One region of the Streptomyces sp. NPDC092952 genome, then DNA from elsewhere that is predicted to be linked to it. Evidence: riboswitches for the same ligand, from Rfam matches in the RefSeq annotation. Region 1 holds a riboswitch; the other holds the start of a gene.
What was found. Region 1 has a riboswitch for S-adenosylmethionine ahead of thrC (threonine synthase). Riboswitches for the same ligand answer to the same signal wherever they lie in the genome.
Positions count from the first base shown of each region.

Region 1 (14,397 bases):
CTCGACGTGCAGCACCACCGGCGTCCAGCCGGCCGTGCCGAACTTCATGTTGATGTCGTCGGCGACCCGTCGTACCTCGGCCGTGTAGTCCTGGTACACCAGCAGGTCCTGCCGGGAGGGGTAGGCGAAGGCGATGTGGACGACGCGTTCGCGCCACTGGGGCCGCTCGGCCAGGAGTTCCCGGTACGCGAGCAGGCCGCGCACGATGTTCTTGGACAGCTCGGTCCGGTCCACCCGCACGATCGTCCTCCGGTCCGGGCCGATCTGCTCGCGCAACGCGGCCATCCGCTCGTCCACGTCCGCCTCGTGGGCCCGGCGGCGCAGGAAGTCCCCGTCCGCGCCGAGCCCGTGGACCCCGATCCGGGTCTCCCCGGTGCCGCCCAGGATCCGGTTGCAGCAGTCGGTGAACGCGTCCGCCCAGCGCCGGGTCAGGAACGCCGCCCGGTCCGCGCCCAGGATGCCGCGCAGCAGCTGCTCGGCGATGTCGTCGGGGAGCAGCCGGAAGTAGTCGACCGGCGCCCACGGCGTGTGCGAGAAGTGGCCGATGCGCAGATCGGGGCGGAGCGCGCGGAGCATGCCCGGCACCAGCGCCAGGTGGTAGTCCTGCACCAGCACGTCGGCGCCCTGCCCGGCCTCCTCGGCGAGTGCCTCGGCGAAGGCCCGGTTGTACCGCTCGAACGACGCCCACTGGTGCCGGAACTCCCGGTCGAAGACCGGTTCCGTCGGGGTCTGGTACAGCAGGTGGTGGACGAACCAGAGCACCGAGTTCGCGATGCCGTTGTACGCGTCGGCGTACGTGACCGCGTCGATGTCGAGCATCCGCACACCCGGCTCGCCGACCCCGCGCCGGACCGCCTCCCGGTCCCCGTCGCCCAGCGCCGCGCACACCCACAGCTTGTCGTCGACGGCGCTCAGCCCGGAGACCAGCCCGCCGCCGCCCCGTCTCGCGGCGAGCGAGCCGTCGTGCTCCCGGGTGTACGAGACCGGGCCGCGGTTGGACGCGACGAGCACCCGGGCACCGCCCGGAGGACCGCCGGCCGGGGCGTCGTCGGGCCGGGCGGTGGGGCGGGAATCGCGCGCGGAGACCATGTTGCGGAATCTAGCCCGATCGCGAACCGCCCAAACGTGCGAAATCAGGCCGCGCGGCGGGCCAGATACTCCTCGATCTCGCACATCGGAGGCCGCTCCTCGGTGTCCACCGCATGGGTGCGGGGCACGAAGCCGTTCGCCCCGCGCTCGAACTGGGTGAGCGCCGGACGCACCAGGTGCCCGCGGGAGAGCCGGAGCTGGGCCGTGCGGTAGATGGCCGCGGCCATCCGGCCGAGCGCCTGACCGTCCTGGTGCCGGTGCTTGCGCACCCCCACGTCGACCTGGGCCAGCGCGTCCAGCCCCACCGTGTGCAGCGCGTCGACCAGCAGCCCGAGCTCCACCCCGTAGCCGACCGGGAACGGCAGTCGTTCGAGCAGCGAGCGGCGCACGGCGTACTCGCCCCCCAACGGCTGTACGAAACCGGCCAGCCGGGGCCAGTGCAGATTGAGCAGCGGGCGCGCCACCAGCTCGGTCACCCGGCCGCCCTGCCCCGCGGTGTCACCGAGCGGGCGGTCGTACATCGCCTTGACGAACTGCACGTCCGGATCGGTCAGCAACGGGCCGACGATGCCGGAGACGAAGTCCGCCGAGAAGTCCTTCAGGTCGGCGTCGACGAAGCACACGATGTCCCCGCCGGTCACCAGGAGCGACCGCCACAGCACCTCGCCCTTGCCGGGCACGGCCGGTATCCGGGGGAGTATCGCGTCGCGGTGCACCACCCGTGCGCCGGCCTCCCGGGCCACCCGGGCGGTGGCGTCCGTGGAACCGGAATCGATCACCACCAGCTCGTCGACCAGCCGGACCTTCTCCATCAGCTCGCGCCGGATCGTCGCGACGATCTCGCCGACCGTCGCCTCCTCGTTCAGCGCGGGCAGCACGACGCTGACGCTCCCGCGCCCCGCCTCCCCGGCCGCGGCCCGGGCGGCCAGGAGGTGGTCCAGCGGGCGGTCGGCGGCCGACCAGGAGCGCCTGGTCAGCCAATGCTCGACCTCTTCCAGCACGGTCGGTACTCCCTGTTGTGTGATCCATCTCGCGGGTCGGACGACTATCTCAACAGCCCGCGGCTTCGGTTACAGTCTTGAACAACGCGGACGACCATCGCATGCCGGGGTCCGTCCGCCGACAAATGCCCGGATCGAAGATCCGGTGCCACAGCGCTCATCCAGAGGGACTGAGGGAACGGCCCGTTGAAGTCCCGGCAACCCCCTCACCGACCGTGCGGTCCGGTGAGGAAGGTGCCAATTCCGTCTCGTGGCGAAACGCGCCGCGGGGAAGATGAGGAGAAAGGGCCTCGCCATCATGGCTGCGCAGACCGCTGCAGTAAGCACCGACGCTTCCGTCGACACCACCGAATCCGCCGCGTCCGTCGATCTCGGACCCGCTTCCGGCCTTTCCTGTCGCGAGTGCGGCGAGCGTTTCGAGCTCGGCCCCATTTTCGCCTGTGCCTCCTGTTTCGGCCCGCTCGAAGTCGCGTACGAACTGCCGACCGGTTCCCCCGAGGAGCTGAGGAAGCGCATCGAGGCCGGACCGGCGAACATCTGGCGCTACGCCCCGCTGCTGCCGGTCCCCGCCGACGTCGCCGAGAAGCCCAACCTGAACCCCGGCTGGACCAAGCTCGTCCAGGCCGACAACCTCGCCCGTGAGCTGGGCGTCGAGCCCGGCAAGCTGTTCGTCAAGGACGACTCCGGCAACCCCACGCACTCCTTCAAGGACCGCGTCGTAGCCCAGGCCATCGAGGCCGCCCGCGCCTTCGGCTTCACCACCCTGTCCTGCTCCTCCACCGGCAACCTCGCCGGTGCGGTGGGCGCCGCCGCCGCCCGCGCCGGCTTCCGCTCCTGCGTCTTCATCCCGCACGACCTGGAGCAGGGCAAGGTCGTCATGGCCGCGGTGTACGGCGGCGAGCTGGTCGGCATCGAGGGCACGTACGACGACGTCAACCGCTTCTGCTCCGAGCTGATCGGCGACCCGCTCGGCGAGGGCTGGGGCTTCGTCAACGTCAACCTGCGCCCGTACTACGGCGAGGGCTCCAAGACCCTGGCGTACGAGATCTGCGAGCAGCTCGGCTGGCGGCTCCCGGACCAGCTGGTCATCCCGATCGCCTCCGGCTCCCAGTTCACCAAGATCGACAAGGGGCTCCAGGAGCTGATCAAGCTCGGCCTGGTCGAGGACAAGCCGTACAAGCTCTTCGGCGCCCAGGCCGAGGGGTGCTCGCCGGTCTCGGTGGCGTACAAGGGCGGTCACGACGTCGTCCGGCCGCAGAAGCCGAACACGATCGCCAAGTCGCTCGCGATCGGCAACCCGGCCGACGGCCCGTACGTCCTGGACATCGCCCGCCGCACCGGCGGTGCGGTCGAGGACGTGAACGACGAGCAGGTCGTCGACGCGATCAAGCTGCTGGCCCGCACCGAGGGGATCTTCGCGGAGACGGCGGGCGGGGTGACGGTCGGCGTGACGAAGAAGCTCATCGAGGCCGGTCTGATCGATCCCTCGCTGACCACCGTCGTCCTCAACACGGGCGACGGCCTCAAGACCCTCGACGCGGTGGCCGAGACCTCACAGGCGACCGCGACGATCCGTCCCAGCCTGGAGGCGTTCCGCGCCGCCGGCCTCGCCACCAGCTGATCAACCGAGCCTCCAGGAAGGACACCACCCATGAGCGTCAAGGTCCGTATCCCCACCATCCTCCGCACCTACACCGGCGGCCAGGCCGAGGTTCCGGCCGAGGGCTCGACCCTCTCCCAGGTCATCGAGTCCCTGGAGCAGAACCACCCGGGCATCGCCGCCCGCGTCCTGGACGACCAGGGCAAGCTGCGCCGCTTCGTGAACGTGTACGTCAACGACGACGACGTCCGCTTCGAGGACGGCCTGAACACCGCGACGCCGGACGGTGCCGGCATTTCGATCATCCCGGCCGTGGCCGGCGGCTGCTGACACTCCGGTGCCCTGATGTCCTGACGCCCTGACACCGCGATGCCGTGCCGATCGGCCGCCGCTGTCGCCCGCGTTGTCGAATTGCCCTCTCCGGATTCAAACGGAGGGGGCAATTCTGCATGGTTGAGCGCGGTAGAGTAGGGGAAGTCCCCCCAGCTGCTCGCGCCAACCGCGTATGAGAATGCGCCCGGCCACGACAAGATGCAGCCAAAGTGCGTGTTCCGCTTGCGGCATAAGTCACTTTTGCCCGGCCCGAGTTGCCCGGGAATCCTCCGAATCACGCATATCCGGGTGTTCGACGCTGCCCAGAATTCTCGTCCGATTGACCTGTTGCAGAGGGCAGTTGGACAGATACATTCAGCCGCGGTCGACGCGTTCCGGCGCACACGCCCTCTACCTGTCGGAGGGGGAGTTCTGACCCGGGTCCGCGAAGTGCGGTCCTGCGCAAGGGCCAGTAATAGGGGAGTTAGGCATGGCTCAGGGCACCGTCAAGTGGTTCAACGCGGAGAAGGGGTACGGCTTCATCGCGGTCGACGGTGGTGCGGATGTTTTCGTCCACTACAGCGCGATCCAGATGGACGGATACCGCACCCTTGAAGAGGGTCAGCGAGTCGAGTTCGAGATCTCGCAGGGCCAGAAGGGGCCGCAGGCAGACATGGTCAAGCTCGCCGTCGGCTGAGTTCGAGCGGTCGGCCAACGACGCCACTCACGCACTGAGGGCCCGTACCCATGAGGTACGGGCCCTCAGTGCGCCCCGGACGCGCCCGGCGCGCGGACCCCGTCCCGCGCCCCGCCCGGCCCCCCGGCGCGCCCCGCGCACCGTCTGCTACGCGCCCGGCGCACTGTCCACATCCCGAGGGGGACGCTTGCACTCTCGGGGGTCGAGTGCTAATCATTGGCGTTAGCACTCTCCAGGTGAGAGTGACAGAACTTGGACCGGGCCGGTGAGGCCCGCAGCCCGGTGGGGCAAGGAACCACCGGGTACGCAGGCCGTCCGTCGCGGGCGCCATCCGGTCCGGAGAAATCCACCCCTGTCCGGGAGGACCACTTCACATGGCCAAGATCATCGCGTTCGACGAGGAGGCCCGGCGCGGTCTCGAGCGCGGCATGAACCAGCTCGCCGACGCCGTCAAGGTCACCCTTGGCCCCAAGGGTCGCAACGTCGTCCTTGAGAAGAAGTGGGGCGCCCCCACGATCACCAACGATGGTGTTTCCATCGCCAAGGAGATCGAGCTGGAGGACCCGTACGAGAAGATCGGTGCGGAGCTGGTCAAGGAGGTCGCCAAGAAGACGGACGACGTCGCCGGCGACGGTACGACCACCGCCACCGTTCTCGCCCAGGCGCTCGTCCGCGAGGGTCTGCGCAACGTCGCCGCGGGTGCCAACCCGATGGCGCTCAAGCGGGGCATCGAGAAGGCCGTCGAGGCCGTCTCCGCCGCCCTCCTGGAGCAGGCCAAGGACGTGGAGACCAAGGAGCAGATCGCTTCGACGGCCTCCATCTCCGCCGCCGACACCCAGATCGGCGAGCTCATTGCCGAGGCCATGGACAAGGTCGGCAAGGAAGGCGTCATCACCGTCGAGGAGTCCCAGACCTTCGGTCTGGAGCTGGAGCTCACCGAGGGTATGCGCTTCGACAAGGGCTACATCTCGGCGTACTTCGCCACCGACATGGAGCGTATGGAGGCGTCGCTCGACGACCCGTACATCCTGATCGTCAACTCGAAGATCAGCAACGTGAAGGACCTCCTTCCGCTGCTGGAGAAGGTCATGCAGTCCGGCAAGCCGCTGCTGATCATCGCCGAGGACGTCGAGGGCGAGGCCCTGTCGACCCTGGTCGTCAACAAGATCCGCGGCACCTTCAAGTCCGTCGCCGTCAAGGCCCCGGGCTTCGGCGACCGCCGCAAGGCCATGCTCGGCGACATCGCCATCCTCACCGGTGGCCAGGTCATCTCCGAGGAGGTCGGCCTCAAGCTGGAGAATGCCGGTCTCGACCTGCTCGGCCGCGCCCGCAAGGTCGTCATCACCAAGGACGAGACGACGATCGTCGACGGTGCCGGTGACAGCGACCAGGTCCAGGGTCGCGTCAACCAGATCCGCGCCGAGATCGAGAACTCCGACTCGGACTACGACCGCGAGAAGCTCCAGGAGCGCCTCGCGAAGCTGGCCGGCGGCGTGGCCGTCATCAAGGCCGGTGCCGCGACCGAGGTCGAGCTCAAGGAGCGCAAGCACCGCATCGAGGACGCGGTGCGCAACGCCAAGGCCGCCGTCGAGGAGGGCATCGTCGCCGGTGGTGGCGTGGCTCTGCTCCAGGCCTCGGCCGTCTTCGAGAAGCTGGAGCTCTCGGGTGACGAGGCGACCGGCGCCAACGCCGTGAAGCTCGCCCTGGAGGCCCCGCTCAAGCAGATCGCCGTCAACGGTGGCCTTGAGGGCGGCGTCGTCGTCGAGAAGGTGCGCAACCTGGCCGTCGGCCACGGTCTGAACGCCGCCACCGGCGAGTACGTCGACATGATCGCCGAGGGCATCCTCGACCCGGCGAAGGTCACGCGCTCCGCCCTGCAGAACGCCGCGTCCATCGCCGCGCTGTTCCTCACCACCGAGGCCGTCATCGCCGACAAGCCGGAGAAGGCCGCCGCGGCCGCTCCGGGCGGCATGCCGGGCGGTGACATGGACTTCTGATCCTGACGGATCGGCAGTTCTTTCCGCACGGCTTGTGAGCTCTGCGGGCGTTGGCCCCCGGGACCCTCTGGTCCCGGGGGCCAACGGCGTTCCGTGCCCTGTTGCGGACGACGGCTCTCGCTACGGAAGATGGCTGAGGAGCCAGGTGCAGAGCTCTCCGGTCACGAGCGCGTGCGGTTCGTTCCGGGAGGCGAGCCGGTAGGCGTCCAGCCCGCCGGTCCCGGCCGGAAGCGCGGAGATGTCCTTGTACAACTCGTCGTCCGTGTCCAGCTCGCCGATGTCCACCGCGCTGACGGACGGTACGAAGCAGTGCGACCGGATGCGCACGGCGGTCGTGAGACCGAGATCGGGGTGCAGGGCGTTGAGCCCGTCGGCGAGGATGCCGAAGCCCTCCAGCGAGCCGCCGGGGGCGCCGTCGATCGAGGGAAGCCCCGTGGTCCGTACCTCGTGAGTCTTCGCGGCCACCACCCGGAGCTTGGCCACTGGTTCGTCGGGGCCGGGCGCCTGGGTGTGGAGACGGGTGCCGACGACCGATCCGCCCGTGCCCTCCAGGGCCAGTTCGCCCGCCCGCACGTCGGTGCCGACCCCGTCGGCCGTGCCGTTGGCGACACCGATCAGCCGGGGACGGCGCGGCCACTCACCGACGGCCGCCATCTCGGCGAGGAACGTGGCGCGCGCCCCGTCCCGGTCCGGGGTGCCGTTCCACGTACCGATGTGCCGCCACAGCAGTTCCCGGGTGGCCGGGCTGTTGATCTGGTCGGAGAACCGGCCGTCGAGGTCCCTGACATAGTGCGCGAACGCCTGGAGCGCGACCGGGATCCAGGCGCCCCGGTGCGGGCTGTCGTAGGAGAAGTACAGCCCCGTCCCGTGGTCGAGGCCCTCGAATTCCATCCGGGCCAGCGCGTGCCGGGTGACCAGCCCGCCCGTGCTGAACCCGCCGACGACCAGCGGGGTGCCGCCCTGCCGTTCCACCAGGGCCCGGGTGATCGCGGCGCGCGCGGTGCGCGAGTTGTCCAGAATCGACGCACCGCGCTCGTGGTGGCCGAGCAGGATGACGTCACGGCCACGGCGGCGCAGCTCGCTGATGAGGGGATAGTCGCCGAACTCCAGGACCTGCCAGGAGGACTCCAGCTCACTGGGGCCCGTCCCGAAACCGTCGGCCAGGATCACGGGCCGTACGAGACCGGGGTTCCCCTCACCCCGGTACACCCAGGCGGTGCCGCCCGGCAGATCCCATACGGCGCTGGGCGACACCGGAAGCGAACCGGGCCGCTCGGCGTCCAGCCGGGTGCCGGGCGCCAGCGCGATGGCGGGCCTTTCGTGGAGCGCGGAGACGATCTGCTCGCGGGACGGCTCGGACATGGGTGGCGTTCCCCTTTGGGACGGTTGATATCGATGCGCGCCAAGGGGAGCACGCGCCGAAGCTCCCCAGCGGGAGATGCCCGGCCAAACCACCCCCAGGTGGGAGCCGCTTTCGGACACGTCCCACTGCCCCGCCCGCCACCCGCCTCAGTGGTGCCAGGCGGTCCCGCCCGTGTTGTGGATGAACCGCTGGAGCACCTTCAGCGTGGTCAGGTACTCCTCGTCGGAGATGCCGGCGTGCCGCTCCGCCCACAGCTCCGCCTGGAGGGCGGCGGCCTTCTCGTGCAACGCCCGGCCCTCGGCGGTGATGACGAGGAGCCCTTCGGCGTCCTCGGTGATCCAGCCCTGGGAGATGGTCCGGTCGATCTCCGCCTCCATGGCCTCCGGGCCGGTGTCGAGGTAGTTCCGCAGGAGCCGGGACACCTCGCCCCGCTCCCTGCCGCCCTCGGTTTGCGCGACCTGTGCGAGAACCCACCACTGCGGCTGGTTGGTACCGATCTCCGCGAGCGCGGCCCGGGTCCGGGAGACGACGGCGTTGTAGGCGGCCCAACTCCAGTAGCCGATAGGCTGTTTGATCAGTTCGGCGTCGTTGTGCGAGTAGTCCATGACTGCTTCCTCCACCGTTGCTCGGGTTGGTACGACGTGGTCGACAGGTTCGACATGGCGACGTGGTCGGTGAGGCCAACCGTAGAAACTCAACCGGACTTGAGGTCAAGGGTGTTCGGTGGGTTCGGGTGTGTGCGTGCGTTCCACGTGCGCCCGGAAGTCGCCCGATGCAGTGAACGTCACCGAGCGTGATGGCTTCAGCCGTGCCGTCGTGACTACTCTCTGTAGTCAATCGTTCCCGTGGGGCGGTCGGGCGGCCTCGTGCGTGTGTCCTTCGGCGGTAGCGGGTGGATGTCGACAGGGCCCGGTGTGAGTGCCTCGGGTCCGCTCTTCGAGGAGGTTCCCGTGAGCCGGGTCAGTGAGGCCGAGGTCCTGTCGGCCAGGGGTGTCGAGCTCTCGTACGGGAGCACGGTGGCGGTCAGGGGTGCTCGGATTTCTGTCGGGCGGGGGGAGGTCGTGGCCGTCACCGGGCAGAGTGGCTCGGGGAAGTCGTCCTTGTTGTACTGCCTCGCCGGGGTTCTGCCGGTCGGTCGGGGAGTCGTGCGTTTCGAGGGGCGGTCGCTGGGCGAGTTCGAGGACGCGGAACTGAGCGCGCTCCGGCGGGACCGCTTCGGGTTCGTCTTCCAGTACGGCGAGTTGTTGCCGGAGTTGACCATCGAGGAGAACACCGCGCTTCCACTGCGCCTCGCGGGGCAGCGCAAGGCGTGGGCGCATGCGGCGGCCGGTGAGGTGCTCGGGCGGCTGGGGCTGGGTGACCTGAAGCAGCGCAGGCCCTCGCAGGTGTCCGGTGGGCAGAGCCAACGGGTGGCAGTGGCGAGAGCGTTGGTCCATCGCCCGGCTGTCGTCTTCGCAGATGAGCCGACCGGGTCGCTGGACAGTGTCAATGCGGCGGCGGTGCTGGAGGAGTTTCTGACGCTGGCCCGGTCGCAGGGTACGGCGGTGGTGCTTGTCACCCATGATCCGGCGGTGGCGGCACGGGCCGACAGCCAGTACACGATGACGGACGGTGTGCTCGGCGCGCAGATGCCGGTATGACGGAAATCCTTCTGGGGTTCAGGCTGTTGCTCGGGTCCGAGCGTGGGAACCGGGTGCGGTTCCTGTTGATGGTGGTGGGCGGCTCGATCGGGGTGTGCTGTCTTGCCGCGGTCCTCACCATTCCCGCCGTTCTCGACGCACGGGACGGACGGGTCGCGGCGCGGGAGCCGCGAAGCCCGCACTCCTCCGTGGCTGGTGCCACCCGTCTGCTGGCCACGGCCGATGCCTATGGTTCACGGCCCCTGGGCCGGGTCTTCGTCGCGCGGGGCGAGAAGGTGCCCGACCCGCCGCCGGGGATTCCCGGGCTGCCGAATCCGGGCGAGGTGTTCGTGTCGCCCCGGCTCCATGATCTCCTGGGTGCGGAGCCCGGGGTGGGAAAGCTGCTGCCGGGCCGGGAGCGTGGGCTGATCGGCCCCGCCGGACTCGCCCACCCCGACGAGCTCTACGCGTACATCGGTATGCGCCCCGACCAGCTCCACGGCGGCTCGCCGGTGGCGGGGTTCGGGGTGCGATGGGCACCCAGCCCGGCCGTGGAGCCGTCCACACTCGACATCCTCCGGTTCACGCTGGCCGGCGTGGTGCTCCTGCCCCTGGCCGTCTTCCTCTCGGTGTGCGCCCGGCTCTCCGCGGCCACCCGGCTCCGCCGGCTCGCGGCACTGAGACTGCTCGGCCTGAGCGTCCAGGGCGTTGGGCGGGTCAATGCGGCCGAAACGGTCGTCGCCGCACTGTTCGGCGCGGTTCTCGGGCTTGCCGAGTACTGGGTGGTCAACCAGGTCATCGCCCGTATCGGGCTGCCCGGCCTGAAGTGGTACGTGGACGACGGTGATCTCACGGCGGCCACCGTGGCCGTATGCCTGGTCGGAGCTCCGGTGCTGGCCTGGTTCGCTGAGAGGGCCGGGGCCGCGAAGGCGGCGGCGAACCCCTTGGCCGTCCGGCGGAGCGGGGTGGCCGGAACGCCCCGGGCCTGGGGTGTGCCGCTGCTGGTCGCAGGTATGGGGATCGTCGTCGGCTACTGCGTGCTTGGTGTGCTGGACCGGCCGCCGCGCGACACCGGGCTGTCCTCGCTGCTGATGCCCGTCGCGGTGGTGATGGTCGGCGTCGGCCTGGTGCTCACCCTGCCGGTGCTCAGCCACCGGCTGTCGCGGCGGGTGGCGGGGGCAACGTCGTCCCTGCCGCTGGGGCTGGCCATGCGGCGGAACGAGGTCGAGCCGGGCAGTGCGCTCAGGGTCGCGTCCGGACTGGTACTGCTGGTCTTCGCCGCGTCCCTGGCGCAGGGTGTGCTGGTCGAGTTGGACCAGGTGTCCCGCCCGAACACCGTCCAGCAGGACTACCGTATCCCGCTCGACGGCGTCGGCGCGGCCGACGAGACGGCGCTGACGTTTCTGCCAGGGGTGAAGGGGAGCGTCACCGAGCAGCGGTCCTGGTTCGACGGGAACCTGGATGAGCCGCCCCCGGAGATCTCCGCCACGGTGGCGACCTGCGCGCAGCTGGCCAGGATGGCGACCGCCATCACCGGGTGCGTGGACGGGAAGGTCATGCGGCTCACCGACGAGCGGGTGCCCTCCGGTCCGGAGCGGATCGGTGAGGTGTTCCCCTTCCGGTTCTGGAGGGGATCCCACCCGACGACCATGAACGTAACGGTCCCGCAGGGGGAGGTCCGCTTCCGCGCACATGACTTGTCGGCGGTGGACTCGGACATCCTGGTCCCGCCTTCGATGGTGCCGAAGAAGGCCCGGCCGGACAACGCCACACTCCTCCTGACGAGCGGGCCGGACCCGGTGGTCGTGCGGGGTGTGCTGGACGGGATCGGTTCCGTCGCACCCACCGCCGCCGTCGACCTGGTGGGGACGAACGTCGAGGGAATGCAGCAGATCGCTGTCGTCAAGGCGCTGTTGGGGGTGGGGATGGTGCTGGGGCTGGTGATCGGTGTCGCGGCCTACCTGGTGTCGGTGACAGATCGGGCTGTGGAACGAAGAGCGCAGGTGACGGCGTTGTCCCTGCTGGGGGCGCGGCCCTGGACGCTGCGCATGGTGCAGTGTGTCCAGGTGGTGTCGCCGTTGGCGGTGGGGCTGTTGCTCGCGTTGGTGGCGGGGAAGCTCACCGAGTCCGGATACCTGATCACCGGGGGCGGTGCGGTGTTCTGGGACGGGGCGGGGGTTCCGCTGCTGCTGTTCTCGGCCGCCGGCGTCGTCGTGGTCGCCGCGATCGGTGCTCTGCCACTGGTGGGGAGACGGGTGAACCCCGAGCTGATCGGGCGGGACTGACGGACCCGGTGTGCTGGAGGGGGGTGGGCTCCGGCACACCGGGGTCGGCTGAGGCGGGGTGTCCCGTTCAGGCCTGGGCGGGACGGACCGGACCGGGACGGACCGGGATGGAATGGATCGGATCGGAGCAGGCCGGATCGGGACGGGCCGGGCTCGCGGCTCGCGTGCCGGGTCCTAATCCCTGATCCGGTCGCCGAGCCCGGCCCGGCTCGTCCAGGGGTCGGCCCGGCCAGGCTCGGGCGGGATGCTCTAGTCGCGGTGCGGGCCGATGACGGTGGTTCCGTCGTGCACCGTGATGGCCAGGGCGGGGCAGATGTCGGAGGCGTCCAGCACCCGTTCGTCCGGCTCGATCTCGCCGGTCCGCGCGCGGGCGCGCTCGCCGTCGAGTTCGAACACCTCGGGGACCGTGCCGGCGCACATGCCGGAGCCCTGGCAGAGCTGGGGATCGACGCGTACGTTCCAGGTCATGGCGGTCACCATTCCACCGGCATGACGCGTGGGCCGCGCACCAGCATCTCGGACTTCCAGGTGACGTCGGCCGCCAGGCGCAGTCCGGGGAAGCGGGTGATGAGGGCGGACAGCGCTTCCTGGAGCTCGAGCCGGGCCAGCGGGGCGCCCAGGCAGTGGTGGACGCCGTGGCCGAACCCGAGGTGCTGGTTGCCCTCGCGGGCGATGTCGAGGACGCCCGGGGCGGAGAACCGGAGGGCGTCGCGGTTGGCGGCGCCGACAGCGACCAGGACCGGACTGCCCGCGCGGACGAGCGTGCCACCGACCTCGATGTCCTCGGTGGCGTACCGGGCCTGCCCGGCTCCGCTACCCAGGGGGACGAAGCGGAGCAGTTCCTCCACCGCGTTCGGGACGAGCGAGGGCTCGGCCCTGAGGCGGGTGAGCTGGTCGGGGTGGTCCAGGAGGGTGAGGACGAAGTTGGGGATCTGGGACGCGGTGGTCTCGTGCCCGGCGACCAGGATGCCCACGCACAGATCGACGAGTTCGAGTTCGGAGAGCCGGTCGCCGCCGTCGCGGGCCTCGATGAGCGCCGTCATCAGGTCGTCCTGCGGGGCCTGGCGGTGCTGCTCGATCAACCCGGCCATGTAGGACCGCAGTTCCTCGCGGCTCGCCTCGAACTCCTCGGCCGTGAGGGAGCTGGTCGACAGCGCGTCGTCGCTCCACTTGCGGAAGAGCGGCCGGTCCTCGGTGGGCACGCCCAGCATGCGGCAGATCACGGCGACCGGCAGCGGCAGGGCGAAGAGGTCGACCAGGTCGGCGGGGGCCCCGGTGGCTTCCATCGCGTCCAGGAGTTCGCCGGTCAGCTCGCGGACCTGGGGGCGCAGCTTCTCGACCTGGCGGACGGTGAACGCCTTGGCGACGAGGGAGCGCAGCCGGGTGTGGTCGGGCGGGTCCATCCCGAGGATGCCGCCGTCCCGCTTTCCTTCGGACTGCCGGGGCTCGTCGTGCGAGGCGGCGGCGGCCCGGCTGAAGCGCTGGTCGCCGAGGACCAGCCGGGCGTCGGCGTAGCGGGTGACGAGCCAGGCCGGCTCGCCGTAGGGCATCTGGACCCTTAACAGGCCGGGCTGTTCGCGTACGCGTTCGTAGGCGTCCGCGAGCTGGAGCCCGTCGGGGGTGTTGAAGGGGTAGTCGAGGGGTGAGATGTCAGCGGTGGTCACTGCGTCCTCCCGGATGTAAGCAGCTGCTTACAACGGTAGGAGCCTCTGTCTCCGGCGGTCAACGACGCTTTACGGCCGTTATCCTGACGGGCCGTTCGAGAGGAGACCGCCATGGAACCCGGTTCCGTTCCGCCGCCCGAAGAGCGCCGCAGGGACGCGGCGGCCACTCGTCGGAGGCTGCTGGAGGCGGCCCGTGACCTGTTCGCGGAGCGGGGCTACGAGGGGGCGACGGTCCGGAGCATCGCGGCACGGGCCGGGGTCAACCAGGCATTGCTGTTCCGCTATTTCGGCTCGAAACGAGGTTTGCTCACGGAGGTCATGGCGCAGGGCGGTCTGGAGCAGGTGCGGGCGACGCCGCCGGAGGAGCTGTTCGAGGCCGCTCTGCGCTCGATGCTGACCCGCAGTGCGGAGGGGGCGGAGGACCGCTCGCTGGAGGTCTATCTGCGTTCGACGGGGCGCGGTGGTGAGTCGACCGGGACGCTGCGGGAGCTGGGGGAGGAGTACCAGAAGGCGCTGGCCGGGCTCTCCGATGCCCCCGACGCGGTGCTGCGGGCGGATCTCGCGATGGCCTGGCTGCTGGGCATCGGACTGATGCGGACGGTGGTCGCGCGCGAGCCGCTGGCCGGTGCGGAGCCGGACGAGGTCTGCCGTCTGGTGCTCGGCACGCTGGGCCACCTCTGGGCGGCGCAACCAGGTGATGCGGATGGGGCGGAGGAGGCGCCGGGTACGTAGCGGTGTGCCGGGTGGATGTGACATGACCGGGCCCGGAA
Region 1 covers NZ_JBIVPT010000004.1:389,070-403,466, reverse strand. The annotation lists gene ACIQGQ_RS12905 (trehalose-6-phosphate synthase) at 1-1,089, opposite strand, end outside; gene ACIQGQ_RS12900 (glucosyl-3-phosphoglycerate synthase) at 1,134-2,090, opposite strand; SAM riboswitch class I at 2,245-2,371, shown strand; gene thrC (threonine synthase) at 2,389-3,711, shown strand; gene ACIQGQ_RS12890 (ubiquitin-like small modifier protein 1) at 3,742-4,020, shown strand; gene ACIQGQ_RS12885 (cold-shock protein) at 4,493-4,699, shown strand; gene groL (chaperonin GroEL) at 5,074-6,696, shown strand; gene ACIQGQ_RS12875 (esterase/lipase family protein) at 6,817-8,058, opposite strand; gene ACIQGQ_RS12870 (MarR family winged helix-turn-helix transcriptional regulator) at 8,206-8,664, opposite strand; gene ACIQGQ_RS12865 (ABC transporter ATP-binding protein) at 8,974-9,699, shown strand; gene ACIQGQ_RS12860 (ABC transporter permease) at 9,696-11,963, shown strand; gene ACIQGQ_RS12855 (ferredoxin) at 12,213-12,431, opposite strand; gene ACIQGQ_RS12850 (cytochrome P450) at 12,437-13,627, opposite strand; gene ACIQGQ_RS12845 (TetR/AcrR family transcriptional regulator) at 13,739-14,359, shown strand.

Region 2 (14,397 bases), on a different contig from region 1:
CGGGCCCCTCTCGCGTACCGGATCAGAGCAGGGTGCGCAGCCGCTCGGCCAGCAGGTCCCAGCGCCACTTCTCCTCGACCCAGGCCCGGCCGCGCTCGCCCATCCGCCGCCGCAGCTCCGGGTCCTGGAGCAGGGTGACGATCCGTTCGGCCGACTCCCGCGCGCTGTCGCCGCGCACCACCCATCCGGTCTCGCCGTCCAGCACCGCGTCGGGCGCGCCGCCCGAGTCGCCCGCCACCACCGGCAGCCCGGTCGCGGACGCCTCCAGGAAGACGATGCCCAGGCCCTCCACGTCGAGGCCGCCGCGCCGGGTGCGGCACGGCATGGCGAAGACGTCACCGGCGCCGTAGTGCGCGGGCAGCTCCGCCCACTCCACCGGCCCGGTGAACCGCACCGCGTCGGCGACCCCGGTGTCGGCGGCCAGCTTCCGCAGCTCCTTCGCGTACGGGCCGCCGCCGACGATCAGCAGCACCGCGTCGGGGACCCGCGCCAGGACCGCGGGCATCGCGCGGATCAGGGTGTCCTGGCCCTTGCGCGGCACGAGCCGGGAGACGCAGACGACGACGGGCCGGTCCGCGAGGCCGAGCGCGGCCCGCACCCGCTGCCCGCCCGAGTCCGGGTGGAAGGTCTTCTCGTCGACGCCGGGCGGCAGCTGGACCATCCGCGCCGCGGCCCCGGGGGTGAGCACGGGGGCGATCCGGGAGCGGGTGTACTCCCCCAGATAGGTGATGGTGTCCGTGGACTCGCCGATCCGTCGCAGCAGGTGCCGGGCGGCGGGCAGCTGGGCCCAGCCCGCCTCGTGGCCGTGGGTGGTGGCGACCAGGCGGCGGGCACCGGCCCGGCGCAGCGCGGGGGCCATCAGCCCGAGCGGGGCGGCGGCGCCGAACCAGACGGAGGTGCAGCCGTGCTCGCGCAGCAGCTGCACCGCGCGCCGGGTGGTCCGGGGGGTCGGCAGCAGCATCGTGGTGGGGTCGCGTACGACGGTGAAGGGCTGCTCGGCGTCGAAGGCGGCGGTGGCCGCGACGCCCTCGGCGCTCCGCTTCCAGGTGGAGGCGTAGACGACGATCCGCCCGGGGTCCAGGCGCAGCGCCATGTTGTGCAGGAAGGCCTGGATGCCGCCGGGGCGGGGCGGGAAGTCGTTGGTCACGATCAGGGTCTTGTCCATCGCGGCCGACAGTACCGGGCCCGGTCCGATGGCTCCGGCACCGGCCGGGCGGGCATCATGGCTGCTCGTACCCGCCGGCGGGTACGGGGAGCGGACGGACGGAGCGGCATGACGGGATCGACGGGTGCGCGGTTCGCCGTCGCGGTGTGGGCGCTGACCAGGGTGGCGCTGCTGCTCTGCGTCACCAAGGCGGTCACCCTGCCGGGACCGGACGTGACCAGCGACGTCTCGGCGATCTACCACGGCTGGTCCGAAGTCCTGAAGAGCGGGACGTACCCCCGGGAGGACGTCACCTGGCAGTACCCGCCGCTGGCCGCGCTCGCGATCCTCTCCCCCGGGCTGCTGCCGATGCTGGACTACACCTCGGCGTTCTTCGTCCTCGCCTGCGGCTGCGATCTGCTGGTGCTGGGGCTGCTGCTGTACGCGGGCCGGGGCGGGGGCCGGTCGCAGGCGGGCACCTGGGTGTGGGTGGCGGGGGTGCCGCTGCTCGGCACGACCGCGTACGCCCGGTACGACGTGATGGTGACGGCGGTGGCGGTGGCGGCGCTGCTGGCGGGGGTGCGGCATCCCCGGGTGCTGGGGGTGCTGGCGGCGGCCGGCGCGCTGCTGAAGGTGTGGCCAGCGCTGCTGCTGGCGGGTACGGCGCCCGGCCGGCGGACGCGGCAGGCGTGGGGCGCCGCGGCGGTGGCGGCTGCCGGGCTGCTGGCGGGGTGCGTGCTGGCGGCGCCGGGGGCGCTGGCCTTCCTCGGCTTCCAGCGGGACCGGGGCACCGAGGTCGAGTCGCTGGGCGGGCTGGTCTTCCATGTGGCGCGGCAGTTCGGCTGGTCGGGCCGGGTGGAGCTGCACTACGGCTCGCTGGAGTTCCTGGGGCCGCACGTGGAGCTGGTGAGCACGCTGGCACTCGGGCTCTCCGTCCTCGCGCTGGGCTGGCTGGTGCTGTGGCGGCTGCGGGCGCGGGACTTCTCGGTGAGCACCCCGGCGGACGCGGCGTTCACGGCGGTGCTGCTGTTCACGACGACGAGCCGGGTGATCAGTCCGCAGTACCTGCTGTGGCTGGTCGGTCTGGCGGCGGTCTGCCTGGTGTTCCGGGGCGGCCGGATGGTGCTGCCCGCCGTCCTGGTGCTGGTGGCGACGGGGATCACCCAGTGGGAGTTCCCGCTCGGCTTCGTGCACGTGGTGTCCAGCGACGCGACCGGGGTGACGCTGATGTTCCTGCGCAACGGGCTGCTGGTCGCGGCGACGCTGACCGCCTGCCACCGGCTGTGGCGGCGGACGGTGCCCCGGTCCGGGTCCGCGGTGCCCTCGGCGGCCGGCCGGGCGGTGGAGCCGGTCGGTTCCTGAGCGGGGCTCAGCCGAGGTGGGCGCGGAGCCAGTCGCGCCAGAGCCCGGTGAACTCCGCCGGGGTGGTGCCGAGCACCTCCCGCAGGGCCTGTTCGACCGCGCCGTCCCGCTCCCGGTGCGCGCCGACGGCCCGGTAGAAGGCGAGCAGTTCCGGCTCGCCCCAGCGGTCGGCGATCATCCGGCAGGCCGCCCAGCCGCCTTCGTACGCCCTGGCCAGGCGCTCCGGATCGCCGGTGAAGCCGAAGTCGGTGTCGGTGGGGAGGGCGGCGGGGAGTTCGCCGCGCCGGACGGCGGCGGCCAGTTCGGGGGCGGTGCGGTCGGGGGCGCGGTCCTCGGCGCGGTAGGCCGCCCAGTCCGCGAAGCCCTCGGAGAGCCAGGTCGGGGTGGCGGCGGACGTACGGGCGCGGGTGGCGACGTGGGTGGTCTCGTGGGTGAGGACGACGCGCTGTCCGAAGGCGTCGAGCGTGCCGTACGCCTCCGGGTTGACGATCACCCGGTCCGCCGGGTTGCTGCCCGGGGCGCCGGTCCTGCCGGAGGTGACGGCGGCGACGCCCCGGTAGTCCGCCGAGGAGCCGAGCAGCGCCGCCAGGTCCGCCGTGCTCCGGGGCACCAGGACCACCACCCGCCCCGCCCAGCGCTCCGGCCAGGCGCCGGAGACCGCGGGCACCGCGCGGTCCGTGGTCCGGGCGATCGCGCGCAGCTCCCGGCCGGTGCGGCCGACGCCGAGCACCAGGCTGCGCGCGCCACGCACCACCCGCACCGCGCCCTGCTCCCAGAGCTGGCGGACGCTGTCGGCGCCGGGCCGGTCGCCGGTGACGTACCAGCGGCCGTCCGCCCGGTCCCGGCGCAGTTCGAACACCCGGTCAGCGGTGACCGGGGCGGGGTCGTAGCCGGTGATCCGGTAGCGCAGCTCGACATCGGCGGTGACCCGGTCGCCGCCCCGCGCGGTCGTCCGGACCAGGTGGTACTCCCAGGTGCTCAGCGGTACGTCGGCGAGGTTGCCGAGCTCGCGGCGCTGGGCGGTGCGCAGGCCGGTGGCCCCGGGGTCGGTGGTGGCGAGGTAGGCGGCCGGGTCGTGGTGGAGCACGGCGGAGGCCCGGCGGTCCAGGGTGGCGCGGACGGCCCGGTCGGCACCCCTGGCCGGGACATCGCCGTCGGGGGCCGAGCAGCCGGCCAGGAGCAGCAGCCCGGCGAGCAGCACCGCGACGGCGCCCCGCGCCCCGCCCCGTCCACGTCCGTCGTTCACCCGATCGAGGGTACGGGCTGTCCCGCGCCCCCCGGTGGAGCGGCGTGCGGTGTCAGACGCGGGTGACGGAGGAGACCGGCATCATGCCGACCGGGTCGTAGCGCACCGAGGCACCGGGGTACGGGGCGTGGATGACCTGGCCGTGGCCGACGTACATCGCGATGTGGCTGGCGTCCGCGCGGTAGGCGACCAGGTCGCCGGGGCGGGCCTCGGAGAGCGGCACCATGCGGCCCGCGTACCGCTGGGCCTGCGAGGTGCGCGGCAGACCGACCCCGGCCTGCGCGTACGCCCACTGCATCAGCCCGGAGCAGTCGAAGCCGGACGGCCCGTTGGCGCCCCAGACGTACGGGTGGCCCAGGGCCCGGCGGACGGCGATGACGGCGGCGGCCGCACGCCCGGAGCCGGCCGGCAGATCGGCCAGGTCCGGGAAGCCGAGGTCCCGGCCGGAGCGCGAGGCCCGCTCGAACCCCGCCCGGTCGGCGCCGGTCAGGGTGGTCAGCAGCCGCTTGGCCTCGGCGAGTTTCTGGGTGACGGCCCGTTTGCTGCGGGTGGCCGCCGCCCGTTCGCGCTCCAGCTCGGCCAGGGCGCGGGAGGCTTCCGCACGGGTCTGCTCCAGTCCGCGCCGGGCCTGCTGGAGCTGGTGGAGCCGGGCTGTCTGAAGGTCCGTCACCCGCTCCAGCGCGGCGGCCCGGTCCAGATAGCCGTCCGGGTCGGAGGAGAGCAGCAGGGCCAGCGAGGGGTCGATGCCGCCGGAGCGGTACTGGGCGCTCGCCGCCGCCCCGAGCTCCGTACGCATCCGGTTGACCCGTTCCTGCTCGCGGGCCGCCCGGTCCTGGGCGCGGGCGATCTCGCCGCGCAGCCGCTGGGCGTTCTCACCGGCCCGGTCGTAACTCTGGGTGGCCCGTTCCGCCTCGGTGTACAGCCGGTCGACGCGGGCCTTGGCGGTACGGGGCGCGCCCTGCGGGTCGGCGGAGGCGGCGGAGGCCCCGAGGGCGGCGGCCGCGGTCGCGGTCGCCGCGGCGGCCGTCAGGACGGTGGCCCGGAGGGCCGGACCCGGGCCGGGCTGTGTGGAACGGCGATGGGACACCACAGGACGCCGCACTCCCTTCCGCTGTACGCAGACGCACGCGGCCCCCTGCCGCCCGGGACGGGCGGACCGAGGACGGGGAGCCGCACGGCAGACAGACAGTAGTCGGGTGATCACCCGCCGACCACGGGCCGCGCCGGTCGGGAGCGGGCCGGGAACGACGGCGCCCCGCCGGTGACCTTGTGGTCTCCGGCGGGGCGGGGTGTCTGCGCGGGCGCGGGAATTCGCCCGTTCGGGCGTTCTCAGCCGACGCGTACGCCGAACTGGAAGCTGCCGATGGTGTTCATCGACTCGTAGCGGACGACCGTGCCCGGGTACGGGGCGTGCAGGACGGTGTTGTTGCCCGCGTAGAGCGCCACGTGCGAGGTGTTGTTGAAGAACACCAGGTCGCCCGGCTTCAGGGCGCTGCGGCCGATCCGGACGCCGTCGTTGACCTGGGTGTAGGTGACCCGGGAGATCTGGACGTTGGCCTGGGCGTAGGCCCACTGGGTCAGCCCGGAGCAGTCGAAGGTGCCGGGGCCGGTGCCACCGCGGCCGTACGGCTTGCCGACCTGGGTGGAGGCGGCCCGCAGGGCGGCGGCGCCCCAGGCGGAGGCGGGGGCCTCGTTGCCCAGCTCGACCCGGTCGCCGGCGGCGCGGCTGGCGCGCTGCTCATCCTCGCGCATCTTCGTGCGCTCGGCGGCGGTCAGCGAGTTGAGCATCTGCTGGGCCTTGGCCAGCTTGGTCTGGAGTTCCTTCTTCTTGACGCCGAGCGTCTTGCGGACGTCCTCGAGGTCGCCGAGCTTGGCCTGGGCCTCCTTGCGCTGCTGCGCGAGGACCCGCTGCTTCTCCTGGATCTTGCCCAGGGCCTCGGTCTGCTTGGCCGTCAGCTGGTCGAGCGCCGACGCCTCGTCGAGGTAGGTGTCCGGGTTGGACGAGAGGAAGAGCTGCACCGAGGGGTCGATGCCGCCGGAGCGGTACTGCGCGGCGGCGAGCGAACCGAGGCCGTTGCGGAGCTTGTTGATCTCCGCCTGACCGCGGGCCACCTTGTCCTGCAGCGCGCCGACTTCCTTCTCCAGCTTCTGCTGCTTCTCCTTGGCGCCGTAGTACTGCTCGTTGGCCTCGCCGGCGTCGTGGCTGAGCTTCTCGACCTTGGACTTGACCTCGTCCTTGGACGGCTTGGGGTCGGCCTGGGCCGCCTGGGAGGACAGAGCTACGGCAGCGGTGGCGGCCGCGGTGATCACGGTCACACGGGCTCGGCTCGGCTGCTTGGGACGACGGTGGGACGCCACGAAGGCGAGCTCCTTCTTCCTCCAGCCGCCTACCGGGCTGTGGGGGATACGAGTTCCCCGGCTCCGTGCACGTCACGGACTCGGCGGTTCCTTCGCCGTCACCCCGGATGGGTGATCAACCGAGCGAAGGTTCGAAGGTCGACCCTAGTGACCGAGTTGTGATCAGTTCAAATCCTCGCGCCAAAAATCTCGTCACACCGCGCACTTCTTTACCCGTGACGCACGGGGCGTAGCGGTGAATTGACGGTCCGTTCCCCGATTCCGCCCGAGAACCGGCAAGCGGAATGAGTGGGACTAAACGCGCGAAAGGCGCTTCAGGAGCAAGACGGACGCGACGGGCCTGGCGCCCGCCTTGGCCACCCCGTCCGCGACCTCGCGGTCGGTGGAGACCACCACGACGGGCCGGCCCGGAGGCTCGGCCCGCGCCAGCTGGCGGATCAGCTCGTCGGCGGTCACCCCGGGCTTGCTGAACAGCACCCGGACCCCGCGCGGCGGCGCCAGCAGCACCGGGGCCGCCAGTTCGGCACCGTCGAAGACGCAGGTCACCTCGGCGCCGGTCTGCGCGGCGAGCATCGAGAGCCCGCCCAGCAGCCTCAACCGCTGCTTCTCCAGGGGCAGTTGGGGGTAGCCGGTCTTGGTGACGTTGTAGCCGTCGATGATCAGGTGCGCCTGCGGCAGCGCGAGCAGCTGGTCCAGCAGGGCCGGGTCGGTCTCCGAAAGGGCCCTGGCCGCGATGTCCTTGGGCGACATCCGGCCCGGCTCCACCGCGTCGACCCCGTCGGCCGGGCGCATCGAGGAGGGCGGCAGGGCCAGCTCCCGCCGGAGCCCGCTCGCCGCGTCGAGCACCGTGTCCAGCAGCAGCCGCAGCCGCATGTCCTCGACCGAACGGCCCTCCCGGGCGGCCCGGCGGCCCGCCTCCACGGCCGCCTCCGCCTCCGCGAGCCGCGCCTTGAGCCGGCGGGTCTCGCTCTCGGCCGCCGAGACCTGGGCGGCCGCCTCGGACCGTACGGTGTCGGTCTCGGCCCGGCTGCGGCGGAGCGCCGCCTCGCCGCGCTTGACCTCGTTGGCGGCGCTACGCAGCTTGCGCTGGAGGGCGTCGGCCTCCTTGCGGGCCGCGTCCAGTTCGGCGCGGAGCCGCTCCGTCTCGTCCCTCGTGTGGGAGCGGGCCCGCTCCAGTTCCTCGCGGAGCCGCTCCAGCTCGCGGCGGCCCTCCTCGTCGGCCCGCTCGGCGTCCGCCCGCTGGACCTCCTCGCCCGCGGCGGCGACCAGCTTCACCCAGCCCGCCGGGCGCAGCACATAGGCGGCCGCGGCCACGTCGACGGGGTCGGCCGCGGCGGGCGGCGCACCGGCCTCCAGCGCGGCGGCCAGCTCCGGCTGCCCGTCCCTGAGCCGCTCGCCGATGCGCTGGCGGAACAGCGCGTCGCTCTCCAGCGCGGCCGCCATGGCGTTCCCGGCGAACTTGGCGCGCCGGGTCGGGGTGAAGCGGGCGTACTGGCGCAGCTGGGCCGGGAGTTCGGTGACCGTCAGACCGCCGAACGCGTCCGCCACCAGCGCGACGACCCGGCGCCGCACCCCTTCGGGCAGCGGGCGGTCGAGCACCTCGGCGGCGGCCTCGCCGGCCGGCTCGGCCGCGCCGGCGCCGCTCGCGGGCTGCTCCACCATCCGTCACCCCAAAAAGTCTGTGGGTGCGGCTCCGTCAGGAGTCGGCACCCGGCCTGTCCACCAGTTCGATCTGGTCCACCGCGTTGCACCAACGGCAACGCACCGACTCGATGGTCTCACTGACCACCTCGCGTTCCTCGACGGTGGCCTCACCGGCCAGGTCGAGATGGACGTACTCGACGACCTTCGAGGAGCGCGTCACGTCGAAGCGGGTGAGATTTCCGCAGAGCGTGCAGCGCCAGCGGGTCCCGTCGGTCGGCTGGGGAACCGTCGTCATCGTTGCGTCCTCTTTCGTCGAGCCTCGTGCCGCTTGCTTCAAGGATCTCGCGGTGCGCCGTCGAACTGCGGATGTCCTGCCGTAACCCTACGGCCTCGGCGCGTCCCCCCGACACGGCGAGGCGGTCTGTCCCGTTCTCTCCATGTGCGTCATGCTCTGTTCATGATCGATCCGCGAGCCGTGGCGGGCCGGGTGACCGGCGGGCTGCTCCGTACGGTCACCTCCGGCGGACCGCTGGTGACCCATTCCCTGATCGCGGTCTGCGTCCTGGTCTTCGCGCTCAGCCCGCTCTCCGGGCTCCTCGCGGTCCACGGCACCGCCGACGCCGCGCTCGCCGCCCAGGCCGGGTACTTCGAACGCTGGGGCGTGATCCCGAGCGAGCTGTGGGAGGGGTCCGGCCACGCCCTGCTCACCCCGCTCACCGCCCTCTTCGTGCACGGCAGCTGGATCCACCTGCTCGGCAACATCCTCTTCCTGTACGTGTTCGGGGCGATGGCCGAGGAGCGGATGGGCCGGATCGGGTTCGCCGCCTTCTACGTCATCAGCGGCTACCTCGCCCTGATGGCCTACGCCGCCGCGCACGCCACCTCCGACCAGACGCTGGTCGGCGCCTCGGGGTCGATCTCGGCGGTGCTCGGGGCCTTCCTCTACCTCTTCCCCCGGGCCCGGGTCACCAGCCTCTTCCCGTTCCTCTTCTTCCTGCCGCTGCGCTTCCCCGCCTGGATCGTCCTGGTCTTCTGGTTCGTCCTCCAGTGGCTGGCGGTGCGGGGCGCGGGGAACGGGGGCCCCGGTGTGGCCTACCTGGCCCATGTGGTGGGGTTCCTCCTGGGCTTCCTCTACGCATGGGGGCGCTACCGGCGTACGGATAGAGTGAAGGAACCAGCCGCGGCCACCGAGGGAGAAAGCCAGCCGTGATCAGCGCGATCGTGCTCATCAAAACCAGCGTGGACCGGATCCCCGAGATCGCCGAGGCCATCGCCGCGCTGGACAGTGTCAGCGAGGTCTTCTCGGTCACCGGTACGTACGACCTGATCGCCATGGTCCGGGTCGCCCGGCACGACGATCTGGCCGACATCATCCCCGGCCGGATCAGCAAGATCCCCGGGGTCGAGGCCACCGACACGCACGTGGCCTTCCGCACCTACTCGCAGCACGACCTGGAGGCCGCGTTCGCGATCGGCCTGGACTCGTAGCAGCCCTCCCACGACGCGTCGGCGGGGTACGGACCCACGGTCCGTACCCCGCCGAAGGTCTGTTCAGAGCTGTGCGGCACCCCGGTCCGGGACGCAGCGGCCGCCCTCGGTCCGGTACTTCCACTGGGCGCCCTCGTTCACCAGCTCCTTCACCGCGCGGACGAAGCGCTCGATGTGCTCCTCGGGCGTACCGGCGCCGAAGCTCACCCGGATGGCGTTGAGCGACCGCTCGCCCGGCTCGGCCTCGGGCGCGCCGCACTCGCCGACCTGCTCCGGGTCGCTGCCCAGCAGGGTGCGGACCAGCGGGTGGGCGCAGAAGAGGCCGTCGCGGACGCCGATGCCGTACTCGGCGGAGAGCGCGGCGGCGAAGTGCGAGCTGTTCCAGCCCTCCACCACGAAGGAGATCACGCCGACCCGCGGGGCGTCGTCGCCGAACAGCGACAACACCTTGACCTGCGGCACCTCGGCAAGCCCGGCCCGCACGGCGGCCACCAGGCCCTGCTCCCGGGCGACCAGGGTCTCGAAGCCCGCCTCGGTGAGCGCCTTGCAGGCGGAGGCGATGGAGTACACGCCGATCACGTTGGGGGAACCGGCCTCGTGGCGGGCGGCGGTGGAGTGCCACTCGACGTCCACGCCGCCGTCGGCGCGGCGGGCCACCTTGCGCGAGGCGCCGCCGCCCGCGAGGTAGGGCTCGGCCTCCCGGAGCCAGTCCGCCCGGCCGGCGAGGACGCCCGAGCCGAAGGGCGCGTACAGCTTGTGGCCGGAGAAGGCGACCCAGTCGACGTCCAGCTCCGCGATGTCCACCGGGTGGTGCGGGGCCAGCTGGGCGGCGTCCAGCACGATCCGGGCCCCGTGCGCGTGCGCGGCGGCGGCCAGCTCCTTCACCGGCCACAGCTCACCGGTGACGTTGGAGGCACCGGTGACGCAGACCAGGGCCGGGCCGTAGGGATCGCGGTCGGCGAGCGCCCGCTCCAGGGACTCGACCGCCTGGGCGGGGGTTCGCGGCGCGTTCAGGTACGTCACCCGGGCATCGCGCCACGGCAGCAGCGAGGCGTGGTGCTCGGTCTCGTAGACGAAGACCTGGCAGTCGGCCGGGAGGACCGCGGCCAGCAGGTTCAGCGAGTCGGTGGTGGAGCGGGTGAAGACCACCTGGTCGTCGGCGCGGCAGCCGAGGAACTCCGCGACGGTGGCCCGGCTGTTCTCGAAGAGGTCGGTGGAGAGCTGCGAGAGGTACCCGGCCCCGCGGTGGACGCTGCCGTAGTACGGGGCGTACGCGGCGACGTCGTCCCAGACCCGCTGGAGGGCGGGGGCGCTGGCGGCGTAGTCGAGCGCGGCGTACGTGACCTCGCCGCCGGTCACCAGCGGAACCCTGACATCCTCGCCCAGAACCGGCAGAGGGGCACAAAGCGACTGGTCGGCGGCAGCGGTGAAGACGGACATGGCGAACTCCCGTAAGAGGCAGGCGAAAACCGTGCGCCGGCGGGTACGCGGCAGCGCAGCGGAAAGAAAGGAGAAAGGGGTGCGGAAAAGGGCCGACGGCCCTATCGCATTCGCGTGCTCACAAGAGACTCCCTAGGGACCAGGACCCCGGGGGTTGGCATGCTCCGATGCCGAGGGGCCCGCGCTTGCCGCAGACCTCGCTGCCTACGGCCTGGTCTTCACCCGGGGCACCCCGCCACGGACGGAGGGTTGCCGGACAGCGGGCCGGGGCCGTAGTCGCTGTCACTCATGACCTGCCTGCATCTTGCCACACGTACGAAGACGCGCAAGGGCGCGGTCCACCATCCGGACCGCGCCCCGTGCCCACGCCCGTGTGCTCAGGCGTTGCTGACGGCCACCCAGCGCTCCAGCACCCGGGCCGCCGCGCCCGAGTCGATGGACTCGGCGGCCCGGGCCATCCCGGCCGCCAGCCGCTCGTTCAGCGGGCCGTCCGCCGCGTCCAGCGCCGTCAGCGCCGCCGCCGAGTTGAGCATCACGGCGTCGCGCACCGGCCCCCGCTCACCCGCCAGCACCCGCCGGGCCACATCCGCGTTGTACGAGGCGTCCGCGCCGCGCAGCGCCTCGACGGGCACCAGCTCCAGGCCGACGTCGCGCGGGTCGAACGCCTCCTCGCGGACGGCCCCGTCCCGCACCACCCAGACCCGGGAGGTCGCGGTCGTCGTCAGCTCGTCCAGACCGTCGTCGCCGCGGAAGACCAGCGCGGAGTTGCCCCGCTCGGCCAGCACCCCGGCGACGATCGGCGCCATCTTCGGGTCGGCCACCCCGACGGCCTGGGAACGCACCCGGGCCGGGTTGGTGAGCGGGCCGAGGATGTTGAACGTGGTCGGCGTGCCGAGCTCCTTGCGGGCCCTGGCCACGTGCCGCAGGGCGGGGTGGAAGCGCACCGCGAAGCAGAAGGTGATGCCCGCCTCCTCGGCCACCTCGACGACCCGCTCCGCGGAGAGGTCCAGGTTGACGCCGAGCTTCTCCAGCACGTCGGAGGAGCCGGACGCCGAGGAGGAGGCGCGGTTGCCGTGCTTGACGACCTTGGCGCCCGTGCCGGCGATGACGATCGCCGACATGGTGGAGATGTTGACCGTCTTGGCGAGGTCGCCGCCGGTGCCGACGATGTCGACCGTGCGGCCGGGCACCTCGATGGTGCGGGCGTGCTCGTACATCGCCCGGACCAGGCCGGAGACCTCGTCGACGGTCTCGCCCTTGGCCCGCAGCGCCACCGTGAATCCGGCGATCTGCACATCGGTGGCCTCACCGCTCATGATGCGGTCCATCGCCCAGGCGGTGGCGTCGGCGCCGAGGTTCTCACCGCGCAGCAGGGCGTTCAGTACGGCGGGCCAGGAGTGGGCCGCCACGCTGTCGCCGCCGATCGGGGTCACAACGTTCATGGTCCGCTCCAGGGTCCACACTCGGTACAGGGGTCGATCCCACCCTATCGACCGCCGGGCACGGCAAAGAGCCCCGTCCATCGAATGGACGGGGCTCCTGCCGTGGCGATCAGTTCAGGCGATCAGTGGTGACCGTGGCCGCTGGTGATCTCCTTGTACTCCTCGGCGGTGGGCTTGGCGATCTGGTTGTCCTCGCCGTAGAGGCTCTTGCTCAGCCGGGCCCGCAGCTTCTGCAGGGCCGAGACCTTGCGCTCGACACCGTTCTCGTCGACCGTCGGGCCGAGTTCGAGCGGCTTGTACTGCTCGTGCGCGGTGAGCGTGTGCAGCTGCTCGGGCTTGAGCGGCTCGTGGATCTCGACGAACTCACCGTGCGGCAGGCGCTTGATGATGCCGGACTCGCGTCCGTGCAGCACCTTCTCCTTGTCGCGGCGCTGGAGGCCGAGGCAGATCCGCCGGGTGGCGACGAACGCGAGGACCGGGCCGACGAAGATGAAGATTCGTACGAACCAGGAGATGGCGTTGATCGACAGGTGGAAGTGCGTGGCCCACAGGTCGTTGCCACCGCCGATGAAGACGATGACGTACTCGGTGATCCAGGCGACGCCGAAGGCGGTCCGGGTCGGGGCGTTGCGCGGGCGGTCCAGGATGTGGTGCTCGCGCTTGTCCCCGGTGATCCAGGACTCGATGAACGGGTAGACCGCGATGATCGCGAGGACCACTCCGAAGGCCATCAGCGGGATGAACACGCCCAGGACCAGCGTGTGGCCCCAGAGGTTGATCTCCCAGCCCGGCATGACACGGATCAGACCCTCGGCGAAGCCCATGTACCAGTCGGGCTGGGCGCCGGTGGACACCTGGTCCGGACGGTACGGGCCGATGTTCCACACCGGGTTGATCGTGGCGATCGCCGCGATGACCGCGATGATGCCGAAGACCAGGAAGAAGAACCCGCCGGCCTTCGCCATGTACACCGGCAGCAGCGGCATGCCGACGACGTTCTTGTTGGTACGGCCGGGACCCGCGAACTGCGTGTGCTTGTGGTAGAAGACCAGGATCAGGTGCGCCACCAGCAGGCCGAGCATGATGCCCGGCAGCAGCAGGATGTGGATCGAGTAGAACCGGGCGACGAAGTCGTGGCCGGGGAACTCTCCGCCGAACAGGAACATCGAGATGTACGTGCCGACGATCGGCATCGACAGGATCGCGCCCTGGGTGAAGCGGATACCCGTACCGGACAGCAGGTCGTCCGGGAGCGAGTAGCCGGTGAAGCCGGTGAACATGCCCAGCACGAACAGCAGGAAGCCGAACAGCCAGTTGATCTCACGCGGCTTGCGGAACGCACCCGTGAAGAAGACGCGCATCATGTGCACGAACATGCCGGCCAGGAAGATCAGCGCGGCCCAGTGGTGGATCTGGCGAACCAGGAGACCACCGCGGACGTCGAAGCTGATGTCCAGGGTCGAGGCGTACGCCTCGGACATCCGGATGCCCTGCATCGGCTCGTACGAGCCGTGGTACACGACCTCGTTCATGCTCGGGTGGAAGAACAGCGTCAGATACACACCCGTGAGGATGATGATGATGAAGCTGTAGAGGCAGATCTCACCCAGCATGAAGGACCAGTGGTCCGGGAAGATCTTGCGCATGTTGGCCTTGGCCAGGGAGTAGATCCCGAGCCGGCCGTCCGCCCAGTCGGCTACCCGCTCGCCGGCGGGCGCCTTGCGCTTGGTGTCCGTCACAGTACTCATCCGCGCTCCCAGAATGCAGGACCGACGGGCTCTTCGAAGTCACCGAGCGCTTCGAGGTTGCCCTCGCTGTTCACGCCGATCCGCAGCTGCGGGAGGGCGTGACCGGCCGGACCGAAGATGACGCGGGCGCCGTCGGAGAGGTCGAAGGTGGACTGGTGGCACGGGCAGAGCACGTGGTGCGTCTGCTGCTCGTACAGGCTGATCGGGCAGCCGACGTGGGTGCAGATCTTCGAGAAGGCCACGATGCCCTCGTGGGCCCACTCGCGCTCGCGCTTGTCCTTGATGTTCTCCGGCTGGATCCGGACGATCATCAGGGCGGCCTTGGCGATCTGGTTGTTGAAGTCCTCCGCGTCCTCCTCCAGGCCCTCGGGCATGGCGAAGGTCAGCGAACCGACGGCGACGTCCTCGGGACGCAGCGGCTCCATCGTGTTCATGTTGATGAGCTGCTTGCCCTTGGCCCACAGCGTGCTGCGGAGCTTCTTCTCCGGCAGCGGACCGAGGTCGCGCAAGAGCACCACACCGGAG
Region 2 covers NZ_JBIVPT010000005.1:224,965-239,361, reverse strand. The annotation lists gene ACIQGQ_RS15070 (glycosyltransferase family 4 protein) at 23-1,165, opposite strand; gene ACIQGQ_RS15065 (glycosyltransferase 87 family protein) at 1,274-2,506, shown strand; gene ACIQGQ_RS15060 (hypothetical protein) at 2,514-3,752, opposite strand; gene ACIQGQ_RS15055 (NlpC/P60 family protein) at 3,805-4,842, opposite strand; gene ACIQGQ_RS15050 (NlpC/P60 family protein) at 5,082-6,110, opposite strand; gene ACIQGQ_RS15045 (NYN domain-containing protein) at 6,405-7,769, opposite strand; gene ACIQGQ_RS15040 (hypothetical protein) at 7,807-8,049, opposite strand; gene ACIQGQ_RS15035 (rhomboid family intramembrane serine protease) at 8,212-8,964, shown strand; gene ACIQGQ_RS15030 (Lrp/AsnC ligand binding domain-containing protein) at 8,961-9,242, shown strand; gene ACIQGQ_RS15025 (aminotransferase class V-fold PLP-dependent enzyme) at 9,306-10,682, opposite strand; SAM riboswitch class IV at 10,859-10,976, opposite strand; gene trpD (anthranilate phosphoribosyltransferase) at 11,060-12,124, opposite strand; gene ACIQGQ_RS15015 (cytochrome bc complex cytochrome b subunit) at 12,247-13,872, opposite strand; gene ACIQGQ_RS15010 (Rieske 2Fe-2S domain-containing protein) at 13,869-14,397, opposite strand, start outside.
Region 2: it holds a riboswitch for S-adenosylmethionine, as region 1 does, so the genes downstream of both, ACIQGQ_RS15025 (aminotransferase class V-fold PLP-dependent enzyme) here and thrC (threonine synthase) in region 1, are expected to answer to the same signal.